Regions from separate parts of the Paenibacillus sp. 1182 genome, predicted to be linked through region 1. Evidence: riboswitches for the same ligand, from Rfam matches in the RefSeq annotation. Region 1 holds a riboswitch; each other region holds the start of a gene.
The links. A riboswitch is a leader RNA that binds a small molecule or an ion and turns the genes downstream of it on or off. The one in region 1 is predicted to bind thiamine pyrophosphate.

Region 1 (3,136 bases):
GCCATCCCGATACTGCTCTGCCTTCTCACGCATCCCAGCGGCCACTGCTTCTTCGGTGTTCAGCCCCTTATCCGCTGCATAGGCGCGAATGTCCTGCGTGATGCGCATACTACAAAATTTGGGGCCGCACATCGAGCAAAAATGTGCTTCCTTGGCTCCCTCTGCTGGTAGCGTTTCATCATGGTAGGACAAGGCCCGCTCGGGATCAAGCGACAGATTGAACTGATCCCGCCAGCGGAACTCAAAGCGTGCCTTGGACAAAGCATCATCCCGCTGCTGCGCCCGTGGATGGCCCTTCGCCAGATCGGCAGCATGTGCCGCAATTTTGTAGGTAATGACACCCTCACGGACATCATCCTTATTCGGAAGACCCAAATGCTCCTTAGGCGTAACATAGCACAGCATGGACGTCCCGAACCAACCGATCATCGCCGCCCCGATGGCTGAGGTAATATGATCATATCCGGGGGCAATATCCGTCGTGAGCGGTCCCAAGGTATAGAAAGGAGCTTCCTTACAAATCTCCATTTGCAAATCCACATTCTCTTTGATTTTATGCATAGGGACATGTCCCGGCCCCTCAATCATGACCTGAACATCATGCTTCCATGCGATTTGCGTTAGCTCGCCCAACGTTTCCAGCTCTGCAAACTGTGCTTCATCATTCGCATCATAGATACTACCTGGACGTAGACCATCCCCGAGAGAAAAGGCCACATCATAGGCTTTCATAATTTCGCAGATTTCTTCAAAATGTGTATACAAAAAATTCTCCTGATGGTGCGCAAGGCACCAGGCTGCCATGATCGACCCGCCACGGGACACAATTCCCGTCATTCTATTCGCCGTCATCGGTATATACCGCAGCAATACACCCGCATGAATTGTAAAATAGTCCACTCCCTGCTCCGCCTGCTCGATCAGCGTATCGCGATACAACTCCCACGTCAGCGCTTCTGCTTCGCCGTTCACCTTTTCAAGTGCCTGATACAGCGGCACAGTTCCAATCGGTACAGGAGAATTCCGAATGATCCATTCACGTGTGGTATGGATATTACGGCCTGTGGATAGGTCCATAACTGTATCCGAGCCCCAACGCACAGCCCAGGTCATTTTCTCCACTTCCTCCTCAATCGAGGAGGTAACCGCAGAATTACCAATGTTCGCATTGATCTTCACGTGAAAATGACGCCCAATGACCATCGGCTCACTTTCCGGGTGATTGATATTCGAAGGCAAAATGGCTCGTCCAGCCGCCAATTCCTGCCGTACAAACTCAGGCTCCACCCCTTCGCGGATCGCCGCAAATTCCATTTCGGGCGTAATGATCCCTTGCCGTGCATAATGCATTTGCGTCACTGTACGACCTTGCGAAGCACGAAGCGGACGGTTGGTCACGCCGGGAAATTCAACTGTCTCCCGTTTGGAGCCAGGTTTCAGTCCATTATCCTCCGGTTTGACGGCGCGTCCCTCGTAAGCCTCCACATCGCCCCGTTCCAGTGCCCAAGCTCGCCGTAATGGAGGCAGGCCCTGACGGATATCGACCTGATAGGCTTCGTCAGTCATGGGACCGCTCGTATCGTACACACGCAATGGCTCATGATGCTCCGTGCCCTGCGGCGTATGTGTAGGATGAAGAGCAATTTCCCGCTCTGGGACGGCAATGTCCGGCCGCGAGCCTTGAATATATACCTTACGGCTCCCTGGAAAGGGCGTTACCCCACTGGCTTGCTCCCCGTTTGTCTTCTCTACCCCAACTTCCCTTGTTCCTGCCAACCTTACTTCTGCTGATTTAAATTCTGTTCCTTTTGTTCCTTCTACTTCTGTCGGCTTCATTGTCCATTCCTCCTGTTTCGATGAAATGACACACCGATCCGGAACCATTCCCAGGGTGGCGCTGATCTATGCAAAAAAGCCGGTTCCCGAGGGAACCGGCTAATCTAACGAGGCAGCTATCCAGACCGTGCACATGTGGAATAATCCTATTCCAATGCGTCACCGTAGACAGCAGCTGCGTATACATTTCAATGGCCGATTACTTCCCTACGCTGGTATGATCCAGATCAGGTGCAAAGGGTCCGGAATCTTACACGATTCCATCTCAGCCCGGCATTACAGGCTCCCCCAGTAACTGCGATACTTCTATTCACATGAGGCGGACATAACAGACATCCCGCCATCCTTATCAGACTACTTCAAATTTATGGCTTTGGCAACCCTTCTAGGTTCCATTTAGCAAGAAGACGCTCCTCACCAAATCACTTTGCTTGCTTCAACTGCATTCATTCTTGTTACGGAAGCATAAGCCCCATTTCCTTCGCCGCTTCGATCAAAATCGGAGCAAAGTCATGTAGCGTCTCGGGTGCAAGCCGACTGACCGGACCGGATACAGATAAAGCCGCAGTGACCTGTCCCTTCCGGTTCACAATTGGTGCTGCCACAGCAGCGGCCCCTGGCTCCCGTTCTTCATAGCTGGTCGCATAGCCCTTCTCGCGAATGTCCTGCAGCTGGGCTTTATAGACCTCCGCGTCTACCGAGGGCGGCCATTCATTCCCGCTTAGCAGGGCTTCCAGCTCCTGCGGCGGCATAAAGGCAGCCAGCACCTTACTGGAGGCTCCTACAGCCAGCGGCATACGCGCACCCACAGGCGCAACCCTGCGGATCGCCTGATTGCTCTGCACGGCTTGTATGCGAATACGCATGCTGCCGTCCCGTAAGTACAAGCTGACCGTTTCGCCCAGACGGTCACGCAGTCCTTCCATTGCAGGCTGTAACAACACCGCCGGCTCGTCACTTTGGGACAAATGTGTGGATAGCTCCCAAATGCGGAAGCCAAGTCGATATTTTTCCGTTTCGGCATTCCGAACGACAAAGCCCCGATCCTCCAACGTAGTCAGCAGCCGATGAACCGTGCTTTTATGTAGACCAATTTTGGAGGCAATCTCCGTTAGGCCAAGATCCGAATCTGCGGTAAAACACAGCAATATATCAAGTGCACGCTCTACAGCGCGAACGGTTAATTTACGGTCTTCCATTCGTGAACCGCTCCTCTTGTATCCATATTCGTTTCACACTATGAAACATGGTTACATAAATTATATAGAATAGTCGCGGCTACTGTAAACCGATGTTTTTG
Region 2 (3,136 bases), on a different contig from region 1:
ACAAGCTCTTGGGTAACGAATACTCTAGTTCCTTTCGTACGGTATGCGCTACAAATTGCAGCTCGGGATTTTGAAACGCGAACCCGATACGCTCTGCCAGTTGTTCTGTACTGCCTGCCTCAATTCCGCGCACGCTATAACGTCCCTGTGTGCGAAGTAAGCGCATCATGGAGAGCAGTAGCGAGCTTTTGCCAGCCCCGTTTTCACCAACCACGCCAATCCAGTCGCCAGGCTTCACCTGCGCATGCTCCACATAAATCACTGAACTTAAACCGCGGAGGCCGCTAAAATGTTCTAGCTCCAGCACATCAGTCCCCGCACCATTCTGTTGCGTCACTGCTTCACTCCAACGTGGCGAAGACGCTTCATTCCATACTCCCGGATACCACACGCCGTACTCGGACAATGCCTGCCGGTGCACATGAAATACTTCTTGGGCCCTTCCATCTGCAATGATCTCCCCTTGAGCAGAAAGCACCACAATCCGATCCACATCATGGACAATTTCATTAATTTTATGCTCCACAATCACCAGTGTCTGGTCTACCGAAATGTTGCGAATGGTATCCCACACCTGTGTAGTGCCTTCCTCGTCCAACAAAGCCGTGGGCTCATCCAGAAAAAGCACTTCTGGCTCCATAGCCAGCACAGACGCAATCGCCAGCCGCTGCTTCATTCCCTGTGACATGCTGCCAATGGGCATATGTATATCATCCGTCGATAGACCCACCTGTATCAGCAGCTCGCGAATACGGGATCGCATCTGCTCCCGGGGAACCTGATTATTTTCCAACACAAAAGCCAGTTCCTCATCTGCATATGACATACAGAACTGCGTATCAGGATCTTGAAATACAATACCTGAGACACTTGGGATTACAGCAGCATCGCATTTCATAGGCACTTCTATCGTGCGTGGAATCAGACCGCTTAACACTTGGAGCAGTGTTGATTTACCGCATCCACTCGGTCCCAGTAGCAGCAGCTTTTCCCCCTTGCGGACAGACAAAGACATATTGTGAAAAAGCAGCTCTTGCTCACCGGGGAATTTCAACCGTAGCCGGGTGATCGAAGCCACCACATCTTCGGTTGCCCGGCTCATCAATCCAGCCCCTTATAATCTTGTTCCGTTGCAGGCCTCAAACTTCGCGTGACTCCGGTTACCTCCAATGCCTTAGCCAGATAGAACGCGAATACCCCGGCAATCACAATACTGCCAATCATCCGAAATCCAATATACAAAACATAGTTCCAAGTCGATAGCTGATCAATATACCCGTAGCTGAAGTCTAAAATCAGAGAAGTGACAGCCGCCCCAGCCGCAGCTAGCGAAGCAACCCACAGGTTTGCGTTCCGATACAGAAAAGCCGCAAAAAACAGCTCCGCTCCCAAGCCTTGCAGCAGGCCATAGTACAAGGTGGACATACCCCATTCGCTTCCCAAAAAAGCACTGACCGTTGCCGCTGCCACCTCTGCCAAAATCGCAACACCCGGCTTGCGAATGATGAGATAAGCAAACGTACCTGCCATAAACCACATGCCATACATCAGTTGCTCGGCGTGTAGACCCAATGGTTTCATCAAATCATAGGCAGGTCCCCATATTTTGTAGATCAACCCGAACACAACAGCGATCACAATCGTGACCAAAATATCCGTCAGTTTCAACCCTTTGGACGCTCTTACAGCAGTATTCATTATTGCGTGCTCCCCTTTTTCCTTATAGTTGGCCTCTTGGCCATGAAAAAAAGCTTGTCTGGAGCTGAATCTCCAGGCAAGCTTTATGCGCAGTAAAAGGTGAAGCACCATACAAAACATCATTCGTCGATATGCCTTATATAACCAGTAGTCTAAACTACTACACTGATACCCAGCCAAGTCAGGATCAAGGTAAAATGCTAGGACATACATTGAATCTATCGACAACCGCAAAAAAAAGCGGCATTCCTGTATAGTGTTCTTGGTTTCTCTACGCTGGCATTACCCAGATCAGATTTCACGGTCAGTGGCAAGGGCCACCCTCTCAGCCTGACTTTCTCAAGCTCCCGACAATGCTTTTTAATTCACTATAATATATACCACATCTATGGCTTTGACAATCCTATAATCCGAAGAAACGTTTAGCCGTTTCCGTCGTCGCGATTTCGATCTCCATCATGCTTCGACCTGTACATTCGGCTATCGTAGCAGCAATGTGAGCGAGATACATGGGCTCATTACGCCCTTCTTTAGGCTTCACAGGCAAATTACGCGGGGTCAAAAATGGAGCATCCGTTTCAATCATCAGACGGTCCAAGGGAATATCTCTGACCAGTTCACGCAGATGCTTCCCCCGCCGTTCGTCGCAAATCCAGCCGGTGATTCCGATATACAGTCCCATTTCTACATACGTACGCAATTCCTGTTCCGTGCCGGTAAAACAATGCACTACCGCTTTATCAACAAGCCCTTGATACTCCCGAAGCATAGCGACAAAGTCCTCATGTGCATCTCGTTCATGCAGAAATAACGGCATTTTCAGCTCACCCGCCAGTTGGATTTGCTCGCCAAACCATCGGCGCTGCACATCACGTGGCGAAAAATCACGGTTATAGTCCAATCCGCATTCCCCTATGGATACGACCTGCGGCTGACCCGCCAACTGGCGGAGCTGCTGAATCGTGTCTGCACTGCAGTCTTTGGCATCATGGGGATGCACGCCAGCTGTCGCATACAGCTTGCCCGGATAACGCGCTGCATACTGAGAAGCTTCCCGACTGCTGCGGACACTGGTCCCGGTAATAATCAGCGGTGAAATCCCTACAGCCGCGGCTCTCTCTACCACCTGTTCCCGATCTGCATGAAACGAACGATGCATCAAGTTCACACCAATATCAATTAACGGTGTACCCCTTTCCATCTCAATCCCTCCCTCGCAAACTACAATCTTGGATCAATCGGCTCTGATTCCAGAGATAGTGCGGCAAGGACGCATTCATGAATACGATCTACCGTATCCTTGCGGACAAAACGTTCCACGCCTTCCATACCAAGCGCTCCTTCCATCAGGGCATGACGCTCCTTTTTGTTCGTTCGACGCTGCTTCAGACGCTTTAAATTCTCAGGGGCAAGATAATCCATACCGTAAATGATGTGC
Region 3 (3,136 bases), on a different contig from region 1:
TGCTAAGTTGCTGTTGGAAAAGCCGAATGTCCTGCTGTTGGATGAGCCTACCAACTATTTGGATGTAGAGCATATTGAATGGCTTACGCGCTATTTGAAGGACTATCCCTATGCCTTTATTCTTATTTCACATGATACTGAATTTATGAACCAGGTCGTTAATGTTATTTACCATCTTGAATTTGCCAAGATGACCCGTTATTCAGCTAATTATGAAAAGTTTCTCGAAATGGCGGATCTGAACAAAGCCCAGCATATTGATGCTTATGAGAAGCAACAGGATTTTATTAAGAAACAGGAAGATTTTATTCAGCGTAATAAAGCGCGTGCCTCTACGTCAGGCCGAGCAAAGAGCCGTGAAAAGCAGCTTGATCGGATCGAACGTATTGATAAGCCTGAAGAAGCCGCAAAACCAACCTTTCAATTCAAAGAGGCACGTGCAAGCGGAAAGACGGTATTTGAGGGTATTGATTTTGAGATTGGTTATACACATGCCCTTTTGCCTAAAATGTCCATGACGATTGAACGTGGCGAAAAGATTGCAATTGTCGGCTACAATGGTGTCGGTAAATCGACATTGCTCAAAACCATATTGGGAAAAATTCCGCCAATCAGTGGAAAAACTTATCAAGGTGATTTTTTGCAGCCCGCTTATTTTGAGCAGGAAGTAAAGGCCGAGAAAATTACACCGATTGACGATGTGTGGAATGAATTTCCGCATTTGAACCAGCATGAAGTACGAGCGCATTTGGCGCGTTGCGGTTTGAAAAATGAGCATATCACGCGTCCGCTATCTGCGCTCAGTGGTGGAGAACAGGCTAAAGTCCGTCTTTGCAAACTGTTAATGCGTGAAAGCAACTGGGTACTGTTCGATGAGCCTACCAACCACTTGGATGTTAAAGCAAAGGATGAGCTGAAACGTGCCTTGAAGGAATACAAAGGGACCGTATTGCTTGTATCTCACGAACCGGACTTTTACGAGGATTGGGTAACCAAAACGTGGAATGTGGAAGAGTGGTCAAGTAAAGTTAACTAAAATCAGCTAAATCCAGTTCCAGCAAATTTCACACGAAGTGGGGTTTGCAGAATTAGAAAAATATGCTAAGCTATCTTTAGCTTATACAATAAAATAGTCACACTAGGGGAGCCGCCCATGCGGCTGAGACGGAATAAATGGATTTCGGACCCTTTGCACCTGATCTGGGTTATGCCAGCGTAGGGAAGTGAGCGCCGTACAAACAAGGCAACACCATCTTTATTTTTGTTTGTGCGTGGGACGATACACGTATACGGATTCATGGTCCGTTCGATTATTGGACGTTCGTTAAACCACTTCCTTGGGGAAGTGGTTTTTTTGCGTTTCGTTCATTTTAAGTAGTTCGAGCTTCCGTAGACGATTCACATATAATCCCCTTTCATTCCTGCTGGTAGACGTGGCTGGCTAAGCTTAGATCCTTTAGTCCAATGTGAGGTGAAGACAAAATCGAATTACACGCAATTTCGATGGAAAAGGGCACTTTTGCACAAGCCGCCCAAGTGGCTGCTGTGATTTGTCCGTATGTTCATTATGTACACGCACGTTTAAAACAGAATGGTGCCTCTGCATTGCTTTCTTTGACTCGCAGCCTGGTGGAGCAGGAAGTTCCTTTGCAACAAATTGTAGTAAATGATCGTGTGGATGTAGCTTTACTTACTTTGGTCGGAGCCGTTCAATTACCAGCTAATGGATTACCTGTTGTGGATGTGAAAAGCCTACTTCCAAAGGGTACACGCTGTGGAGTGTCTGTACATTCCTTGGAGGAGATGCAAATTGCTGAGCGGGCAGGAGCGGACTATGTACTTTATGGTCACGTATATGAGACCCATTGTAAGCCCGGTATTGTACCGCGGGGTTTAGCTCAGCTTGAACATATTTGCAGGTTGTCGAACATTCCGGTGATTGCGCTAGGCGGCATACAACCGCATCATATCCCGGAGCTTTATAGGGCCGGAGCAAGCGGAATTGCGGTGATGTCTGGTATATGGGAGGCTGAGTCGCCCGTTGCAGCTGCAATGGAGTATAGGCGAATGGCAGACCTTGTAGTTCACAGCCTGTAGCGAGAAAACGAGAGTAGAGGCAAGCTGAAAGCAGAAGGGTTTATGGAGAGGAGATACGGAACAAATGCTAAAGATACACACAGAGGAAAGAGCGATTGGACACGCTGAATGCTTGGTCATAGGTGGAGGTGTCATCGGCAGTTCCATTGCTTATCATGTGGCCAAGGAGGGAAGAAGTACGATTATGCTGGAACGATTGATCCCGGGTGAGGGAGCCTCAGGAGCAGCGGTTGGAATGCTGGCAGCGGAAAGTGAAGAGTTCACCGACTCTGAGCTATCACGATTTGCTCGCATAAGTCGAGATGCATTCCCTGAGCTTGTCTGTGATCTAGAGCGTTTGTCAGGTATTTCGGTGGAATTCCGTACTGAAGGGTTTGTGACCCCTTTCCGTACGGAGACTGAAGGCCAAAAACGCTGGAAAGCTGCTAAAACGCGAAAGGGTGATTGTCCTATCTGGTGGGATGCGAAAGAATTGGCCCGACGAATTCCAGGTTTGGATGAACAAGCGATCGGGGCAATATATCGTTCAAAGGAGACACAAGTGGCTCCTGTCCAGCTTTGCCGTGCTTATGCAGGTGCTGCTGCGGTGCTGGGAGCAACGGTATGGTCTGGTACACAGGCAGAGCAACTGGTCATACAGGATGATCGAATTTGCGGTGTCCGCACAGATAGTGGTTTTTTTTCCTGCGATCAGGTCATTATTGCCGGAGGCTTGGATAGCATGAAATTGCTAGCGCAGGTTGGGTTTGAATATCCACTTTATCCGGTCAAGGGCGAAGCGGTAGCGGTCTCCTTGAAGGATCACCCGTTAGAATATACCATTTATGCTGATGATATTTACCTCGTGCCTAAACAGAATAACGAGCTTTGGATTGGGGCAACGAGCCTTCCACATCAATATGACGAAGAGGTGACCGTAGGAGGCTTGGAGGGGGTGTTGGCACGTGCCTCTGCCTGGCTGCCGCGCGTCCGTGAAGCTTCTTTTATACGCGCTTGGGCGGGCTTACGTCCGCAGGCTGTATCAGGTCATCCTTTTATA
Region 4 (3,136 bases), on a different contig from region 1:
TTCTGGAGTAGCCGGTGCCTTTTCTGAAGAGATCATCAAAGAGATGGCGAAGCATGTAGAACGCCCGATCATTATGCCCATGTCCAATCCTACAAATCTTGCAGAAGCTATACCTGAGGATCTAATACGGTGGACCGATGGCAAGGCATTAATTGCTACCGGAAGCCCCTTTGACCCCGTCACTTATAACGGTACGAAATTTGAAATTGGACAGGCGAACAATGCCTTTGTGTTCCCGGGACTGGGTCTGGGTGCGATTGTGGTTAAAGCCAAAAGGATTACCCCTGCGATGTTTACAGCCGCAGCAGATGCCGTTGCCAATGGCGTAGATTCGAATAAGCCTGGCGGTGCGTTGCTCCCTCATATCCAAAAATTACGTGATGTTTCGTACGTTGTTGCGGTTGCGGTAGCGAAAGCAGCGATTCAGGATCAGGTAGCTCAGGCACACATTTCAAATGTTGAACAAGCTATACGGGATGCAATGTGGAAACCGGAATATGTCAAGGTCAAAGCAGTGGAAAGCGTAATACATCACCCTCACTAATGCTCCATTTAAGAAGGAGATTGCCTTGTTCAGACAGGCAGAATACGTCAGTTCAAGCAAGGAGAATCAATCTATGAGTGTCGGACATATCTTGTATATTTTGGTGCCGATTTTTTTCGTTATTATTTTAGGGTGGTTAGCGGGGCATTACAAAAGCTTTGATGCCTCTTCCTCCAAAACCCTAAATGCGCTCGTTACCAAATTTGCACTACCTGCGCATCTATTCATCGGTATTACGACAACGGACAGGAAAGCGCTCATCGAGCAATGGCCATTCCTGCTGGCCCTGTTCATTGGCATTGTCGGCTTTTTTACCGTTCTCCTTCTACTGTCCCGCTTTGCGGGGAAGCAGTCGGTCAAGGATGCCGCCATGTTTGCTTTGAACTCGGCACAGCCGACCTTTGCTTTTATGGGCATTCCTGTGCTTGGAGCCATCTACGGTTCCGCTGCTGTCGCCATTCCGATTGCGCTTACCGGGATCGTAGTCAATGCCGTCCTTGACCCGGCGGCTACCATTATAGCTACCGTAGCCAGCAGGAATTCAGGCAAAGAACGGAACGGTCACCTCGGAAGGTTAATCTGGGACTCCATTCTTCATGGATTAAAAGAACCGCTGGCGCTGGTTCCACTGATTGGTGTAATTTTGACCTTGTTCGGCTTCCATTCACCGGATTTGTTGAACAAATCGTTGAATCAAATCGGAGACATTACGTCCGGGGCCGCTTTATTCGCTGTCGGAGTGACCATTGGCGTACGCAACATTAGTTTTAGTGTAAGTGCCTTTGCCATCGCACTGTTAAAAACAATTGTACAGCCTTTATTAATGCTGCTGATCGCCTACCTATGCGGTCTGTCGTCTGCAGATACTGTGAAGGCAGTTCTGCTCGTTTCCTTCCCGGGTTCAGCAGTCGCTGCTATGATCGCCACCCGTTTTGAAAGCCTGGAATCAGAAACAGCCTCCTCCTTTGTCATCAGTGCTGTCATATCGCTCGTTACACTCCCAGTACTGATTTCTCTATTGGTATAAATGCTGATTATTTAGACATTGGAGCCTGCCGCGAATTCCTTCGTGTAGACGGAACTGATCTTCTCCAGCGCCTTTTTCCCTCTCGGAAGCGAACTTCAGCTCTGTCGTTTGGCCCTTGACCAGATAGACATGTTTGACATAGCGTATGAACGTATGTACAGTAATAGTCAAAAGAATAGAAGTCCACTAGGGGAGCCGCTATGGCTGAGACAAGAACGTATCTTGGACCCTTTGAACCTGATCTAGTTCGTACTAGCGTAGGAAAGTGGAGCCTTCGTATATAAGGTTTCAAGCGTTTTTTGCGTATTGGGCCTATTGTTGAAGCCGCTCCATTTTTCTGGGGCGGCTTTTTAGCGTTGTTCCGGAATTATATTCTTACAGGACTTCTTGCTCTTCAATTTTATGGAGGTGGCGAAATTGAGTTTTACACAAGAACTCCGTCGGCAGGCGGACGGCATTTTTCAAGCGATTTTTGAGCATCCCTTTGTGAGAGGTATTGCTGAAGGAAGTTTGACAAGGGGACAGCTGATTCACTATGTAAAACAGGACTTTGAATATTTGAACGCCTACATGCGGATATACGGCATCGCAATCTCCAAATGCACCAATCGGGAGGATATGGCTGTATTAAATGAACAAATCTCTTTTATTCTCCACAGCGAGGTTCATCCGCATCAAAATTTCTGTGCTGTCGCAGGGGTGACCTATGAAGAGTTGCAGGGATATCCGCTCGCTCCGTCGGCTCATCACTATATCCGTCACATGCTGACGGTTGCGCATGAGGGTAGCCTGGGCGAGATCTTGGCTGTGCTGCTGCCATGTATGTGGACGTATGCCGAGATTGGTCGCAGGCTGCTGGATGAAGTAAAGCCGGATGAGTCTCATCCGTTCTATGAATGGATTGGCTTCTATGGAGACCAGCTTGATGATACAACACTCAAGTTCCGAGAACGTGTAGATGCTTGGGCGAAAGACGCAACGGCTGCTGAGCGGGAGCGGATGATTGAGCATTTTATACTGAGCTGCCAGCTGGAATATAAGTTCTGGGATATGGCTTATAAGCAGGAAGAATGGCCGGTCCAGATGCAGGCAGCGGTCTTGGAATAGTCAGCCTGGCGATTCGATGCGTGAAGTACGGTTAATGCCCTGTTGAACCACCAACTATAGAGAGGATAATCATTATGAGTACATGGAAAAAAAGTTATTCGGATCTCCTGACGAAGGTACAAAACAGCAAACCCCTCGTTCACAATATGACCAATGTGGTAGTCACCAACTTTACGGCCAACGGTCTGTATGCATTGGGCGCCTCCCCGGTGATGGCCTATGCACCTGAGGAAGTAGCAGATATGGCAAAAATAGCAGGCGCCGTCGTGTTAAACATCGGTACACTGAACCGCGAACTGGTGGATGCCATGATCATTGCTGGACAATCGGCGAATGCACACGGTGTTCCGGTGCTGCTAGATCCGGTCGGTGCGGGAGCAACGAGCTTTAGAACTGAATCGGCACTGCGAATCCTGAGTGAAGTCAAAATCTCATTGGTGCGGGGCAATGCAGCCGAA

Region 2: linked by a shared signal. The riboswitch ahead of JOD82_RS23190 (ECF transporter S component) and the one ahead of thiC (phosphomethylpyrimidine synthase ThiC) in region 1 are both predicted to bind thiamine pyrophosphate.
Region 3: linked by a shared signal. The riboswitch ahead of JOD82_RS01990 (thiamine phosphate synthase) and the one ahead of thiC (phosphomethylpyrimidine synthase ThiC) in region 1 are both predicted to bind thiamine pyrophosphate.
Region 4: linked by a shared signal. The riboswitch ahead of tenA (thiaminase II) and the one ahead of thiC (phosphomethylpyrimidine synthase ThiC) in region 1 are both predicted to bind thiamine pyrophosphate.

What each region holds. Positions count from the first base shown of each region.
Region 1 covers NZ_JAFICR010000005.1:421,186-424,321, reverse strand. The annotation lists gene thiC (phosphomethylpyrimidine synthase ThiC) at 1-1,836, opposite strand, end outside; TPP riboswitch at 2,024-2,136, opposite strand; gene JOD82_RS13305 (IclR family transcriptional regulator) at 2,292-3,035, opposite strand.
Region 2 covers NZ_JAFICR010000013.1:122,499-125,634, reverse strand. The annotation lists gene JOD82_RS23195 (ABC transporter ATP-binding protein) at 1-1,102, opposite strand, end outside; gene JOD82_RS23190 (ECF transporter S component) at 1,102-1,698, opposite strand; TPP riboswitch at 1,949-2,058, opposite strand; gene JOD82_RS23185 (TatD family hydrolase) at 2,102-2,899, opposite strand; gene JOD82_RS23180 (polynucleotide kinase-phosphatase) at 2,920-3,136, opposite strand, start outside.
Region 3 covers NZ_JAFICR010000001.1:398,153-401,288, forward strand. The annotation lists gene JOD82_RS01985 (ABC-F family ATP-binding cassette domain-containing protein) at 1-1,036, shown strand, start outside; TPP riboswitch at 1,131-1,239, shown strand; gene JOD82_RS01990 (thiamine phosphate synthase) at 1,504-2,097, shown strand; gene thiO (glycine oxidase ThiO) at 2,162-3,136, shown strand, end outside.
Region 4 covers NZ_JAFICR010000008.1:275,697-278,832, reverse strand. The annotation lists gene JOD82_RS17945 (NAD-dependent malic enzyme) at 1-544, shown strand, start outside; gene JOD82_RS17940 (AEC family transporter) at 618-1,571, shown strand; TPP riboswitch at 1,750-1,852, shown strand; gene tenA (thiaminase II) at 1,989-2,678, shown strand; gene thiM (hydroxyethylthiazole kinase) at 2,753-3,136, shown strand, end outside.